DNA from 2 places in the Nocardia sp. NPDC056952 genome. Region 1 is predicted to be linked to the other one. Evidence: riboswitches for the same ligand, from Rfam matches in the RefSeq annotation. Region 1 holds a riboswitch; the other holds the start of a gene.
What was found. A riboswitch is a leader RNA that binds a small molecule or an ion and turns the genes downstream of it on or off. The one in region 1 is predicted to bind cobalamin.

Region 1 (2,459 bases):
CGTCGAGACCGAGCTTTTCCTGCAGGGTGATCACGTCGGCGATCTCGGCCCGCATCCGCCGCACGTACTCGGCGTGGTCGATCTCGCCCTTGCGCAGCGCGGCACGGGCCAGCCGGATGGTCGAGGTCTGCGGGTAGGAGCCGATGGTGGTGGTCGGCAGCACCGGCAGGTCGAGGTGATCACGCTGCAGGGCGCGACGCTCGTCGGCGGGGGAGCGGGTCAGGTCGTTCTCGTCGAGCGCGGCCAGCCGGCCGCGGACCTGGTCGTTGTGCAGACGCGGATCGGTCCGGCGTGAGTCGGCGGCGGCGCGGGCCGCGGCCAGCTCGTCGGCGACGGCGTCGGCACCCGCGGTGAGGGCGGTGGCCAGGACGCGCACCTCGCCGACCTTCTCGGTGCCGAAGGCCAGCCACGAGCGCAGCCGTTCGTCCAGCCCGGTCTCCGGGGTCAGCGAATACGGCACGTGCAGCAGCGAGCACGAACTCGACACCGCCACCGCGTCGGCGCTGCCGAGCAGGTCGTCCAGGGTGCCGAGGGTGGCGTCGAGGTCGGCGCGCCAGATATTGCGGCCGTCGACCACACCCGCCACCACGAGCTTGCGGGACAGCGCGGGCAGTGCCGCGACCGCCGAGACGACGGCGCCCGCCGTGAAATCGAGAGCGATACCCTCGATTTCGGTGTCGGCCAGCGCCGCCAGTGCGGCATCGGGGTGCCCGAAGTAGGTGGCGACCAGGATCGCGGGGCGGTTCTGCGCGGCCGACAACGCACCGTAGGTCTGGCCGACCAGAGCGAGCTCCGCCTCCGTCAGGTCGGTGACCAGCACCGGCTCATCGATCTGTACCCACCGCGCGCCCGCGTCCGCCAGCTGGGCCAGCAGGTCGAGGTACAGCGGCACGAGCTCGGGCAGCCGCTCCAGCGCGGCGCCGTCGACGGCCTTGGCGAGCTTCAGGAAGGTGATCGGACCGATCACCACCGGCCGTGCGGGGACCCCGAGCTCGATCGCCTCGTCGAGTTCGGTCAGCAGCTTGCCCGGGTGCAGGGAAAAGGTGGTGGCCGCGTCGATTTCGGGCACCAGGTAGTGGTAGTTGGTGTCGAACCACTTGGTCATCTCCAGCGGAGCGACCGCGTCGGTGCCGCGCGCGGCCGCGAAATAGCGGTCGAGCGGATCGGCGATTGCGGCGACCCGCGCCGGCAGTGCGCCCAGCAGCTCCGCGGTGTCGAGCATCTGGTCGTAGTAGGAGAAGGTGCCCACCGGCACCGAATCCAATCCGGCCGCGGCGAGTTCGGTGAGCTGGGCGCGACGGAGCTGACGGCCGACCGCGTGCAGATGCGCGGCATCGGCGCGGCCCGCCCAGTAGGACTCGGTGGCGCGCTTGAGTTCCCGGTTCGGGCCCACTCGCGGTAGACCGAGAACCGTTGCGGTGAACGGGGTATGCGAAACAGTCACGGAGATTCTCCAGTGTCGTGCAGGGAGAGCCGCCGCCTTTTCGCGGGCACACGCCACACAGCCGACAGAGTCGCGAAAAGATCCGACAGGTCGGCATCGGTGGTCCGCGCGCCCGATCCACGAGGCGGTGGCCGCCGGATACGGCGTATCCGGCACAGTCGGCAGGTCTTCGGACTCGCGGGCACCGGTCGTGTGATCGACCGACCTACTGGCCGTCGCTTCCCAGGCGTGCAGCCCAGTGCTGATGACGGCGGTCGTTCCTGCTCACCGCTGCGGGACAGTCCCGGATTCTCACCGGGTTCCCTCTCACCCGATGCGGAACATGATCCGCACCCGGGTTTCGACGCCTGCGCGGGAGGTCGGGGCTCCGACTCTTCCACCGCGCACGCGAACCAGCTGCCCGCTCAGCATAGGCCCTCAGCGGGGCCACGGGTCACCGCCCCATCCCGAACACGGCCGTGACCTGCGGTTGCGCCCACGCCGTCCGTGCGCACCGCGCACCGCTGCGCACGGTGAGATGTGACGGCCCGATGAACGCAACTTCGCAGGTAGGCAGGTGTGCGGTGTGAAGATTGCTGCGAAGCCACCTTGCGTGTCCGGCCCCGGCTCGTGGCCGGGTACCGTAGGCCAATGTTCTCGAAAGTCTTGGTCGCAAATCGTGGTGAGATCGCTATCCGTGCCTTCCGCGCGGCCTACGAACTCGGCATCGGAACGGTCGCGGTGTTCCCGTACGAGGATCGCAATTCCGTGCATCGCCTGAAGGCGGCCGAGTCCTATCAGATCGGCGAAGAGGGTCATCCCGTTCGCGCGTATCTGTCGATCGAGGCCATCATCGACGCAGCGGTGGCCGCCGGCGCCGACGCGATCTACCCCGGCTACGGCTTCCTGTCGGAGAACCCCGACCTCGCCGCGGCCTGTGCCGCCGCGGGCATCACCTTCATCGGCCCCACCGCCGAGATCCTGGAGATGGCGGGCAACAAGGCCACGGCCATCGCGGCGGCGAAGGCGGCCGGAC
Region 2 (2,459 bases), on a different contig from region 1:
AGACGAACGCCGCGGCGACCGCGGCACCGAGGAAGCCGAACCAGATGAATCCGCCCGTCGCCGTGAGGCCGAACGCACCCATCGCGATCACGATCGCCAGGGACGCACCAGCGTTGACGCCGAGCAGGCCGGGCCCGGCAAGCGGGTTGCGGGTGAGCCCCTGCATCACCGCGCCCGCCAGCGCCAACGCGACACCGGCGAGGAGTCCCGCGACAGTTCTGGGCAGCCTGATGTAGCGCACGACCCGGTCGGTGTCGGTCCCCTGGAAATCGGTGAACGCGACCACGGCCTGGTCGAGGGTGAGCGGGTGCGAGCCGATCAGGATGGACGCGACGCAGACAGCCACCAGCGCGGCACCGGCCACCATCGGACCGGCACCGCGAGCGGTGCGCGTCACCGCCGGAACAGCTCGGGATGAATCAGGGCGGCGACCAGTTCGGTCGAGTGCGCGATCCGCACCCCTGCCGCCCGGTCGGCGAACAGGAACGGGTGCACAGTCGCATTCCGCACGGCCGCCAGATTCGCGAACGCCGGGTTTGCGACGATCTTGTCGACCTGGGGCTGACCGTCGGCGCGCGTGTAGGTCGCTTTGCAGCACAGGCTGGTCAGGATGATGTCGGGGTCACGGGCGATGAGCTCTTCCGCGCCGACGGGCACGTTGCGTTTCGTGGTGAGATCGGCGAAGGCATTCACGCCACCGGCGGCCTCGATGATCTGGGTGATGAAGTCGATGCCGCCTGCCACGGTGTAGGAGCCGTCGTCTTTGGGGGTGACGACCGCGACCCGCGGCTTCCCGGCGTTGCCGACCTTGGCCCGGATCGCGTCGATGCGTGAACTCAGCTGCGTGACAACGTCTTCGGCGCGCTCGGAGGTGCCCCACAGGGCACCGAGGTCGCGCAGGTCGGCGTACACGTTGTCGAAGCGCACGGTATCGGGGTCGATCGCCTCATCGGCGAGCCCGTCGGCGCTCGGGCACAGCGGACTCAGCACCCAGGTGCGCACACCCAATTCGTGCAGGCTTGCCCTGGTACCGACGCTGTTCTGCGCCGAGGAGGCGAACACCCCGTTGAAACCCGACATGACGAAGTCGGGTCGCTGGGCGAGCAGTTCGTCGCGACTGGGCAGCTTCTCGACGTATGGCGAGCGTGCCTGCGCGCCGGCATATTCCGCGAGCACGGCGGAGTCCAGGAATGCTGTCCCCACCAGCCGATCGGTGACACCGAGCGCGTGCGCGATCTCGATCGAGGGCTGATACGCCGCGTAGATCCGCTGCGATGGGCCGTCGACGGCGACGTCGATCCCACAGTTCACGCGGGTGACGGCAGCTGCGCCGCCCGCGTCGGAGAGGGGTTGCACACCACAACCGGTGACAACAATCGTGCAGGCGAGCAACGCGCCGGAACGTAGGCGCGCGAAAACAGAGCGGGTCAAGAGTCGGCCTTCCAGGTCCTCGTGGAATGGGGTACTGCGTAGCCGTGGCCGGTCTCCTGGCTGACGGGATAGTGCGCGGTGAATCCACCTTCCCAGGGCAGGACCCCAGTGGCTCCGGATGACAGACGTCATCCGAATCGATTCACAACTCCCGATCACAGTGGCGAGGGCCGCACCGGTTCTACACCGGTTTCCCGAACACCACGGCTGGTGAACTGTAGCAACGTCGACCTCAGCGAGGGGTCGGCGCCGGGGCCTGTGCTCGAGCGCGGTCTCCGGATCCGATCCACAGCCGACTCCCAGCCGGGTCCCACCGGGCTCGACGGTTGCGCCGCGAAGATTCAGCTATCGGCCGAGCACTTCGGCCGGCCGACGATCTCGGCGGTGAGATCGAAGATCAGGAGGAACGCGCATGAGGATGAAATCGACACTGGCCAAGACCGCGGTGGCGAGCACGCTGGCACTCGGGGTGCTCGGCGCGACAGCGAGCGTGGCGAGCGCGGATCCGGGTGGGCACGACCAGCAGCGGCCCGAGCAGAGTCAGGAGCACCGGCCGCAGCAACAGCCGGAGCATCACCGAAACGACGCGCCGCAGCACGGTTTCTGGTTCTTCGGCACCTGGGTCCCCCTGCCCTGAACCCCCACCGCAGACCCGGTGCCCGCCGGGCCTGCGGTGCTCGTTGCTACGAGTTGCGCTGCGGGACTTGGCTATCCAGCTCACGAACCCCATCCGTGCCACTGCCGGTGACGAATGGATTGCAGGCGGGTCGGCACCGTATAACCGGTACCATTCACTCCCCTGAAGCCGACCCGCCTGCTTTTCACCAGCTCCTGTCCGGCATCGATGCTGGTCGACATCAGCCGGCGCGGTTGCGGGCGGCGCACCGATACGCTGGCAGGTGTGACCGACAGTGCGCCTGCGAAACCGCGTGGTCCGGCGCGGTCACCGGTGGTCTGGATCCGGCCGGGTCATGCCGGGTATATCGGGCCCGAACTCGGCGTCGACCTGCATTCCACCTCTGTCGCGG

Region 2: another riboswitch for cobalamin. It lies ahead of ACFTS5_RS09935 (ABC transporter substrate-binding protein); the one in region 1 lies ahead of metE (5-methyltetrahydropteroyltriglutamate--homocysteine S-methyltransferase).

What each region holds. Positions count from the first base shown of each region.
Region 1 is NZ_JBHURA010000001.1:77,767-80,225, forward strand. It holds gene metE (5-methyltetrahydropteroyltriglutamate--homocysteine S-methyltransferase) at 1-1,450, opposite strand, end outside; cobalamin riboswitch at 1,587-1,784, opposite strand; gene ACFTS5_RS00350 (pyruvate carboxylase) at 2,075-2,459, shown strand, end outside.
Region 2 is NZ_JBHURA010000002.1:583,118-585,576, forward strand. It holds gene ACFTS5_RS09930 (FecCD family ABC transporter permease) at 1-397, opposite strand, end outside; gene ACFTS5_RS09935 (ABC transporter substrate-binding protein) at 394-1,431, opposite strand; cobalamin riboswitch at 1,460-1,652, opposite strand; gene ACFTS5_RS09940 (hypothetical protein) at 1,844-2,068, shown strand; gene ACFTS5_RS09945 (helix-turn-helix domain-containing protein) at 2,333-2,459, shown strand, end outside.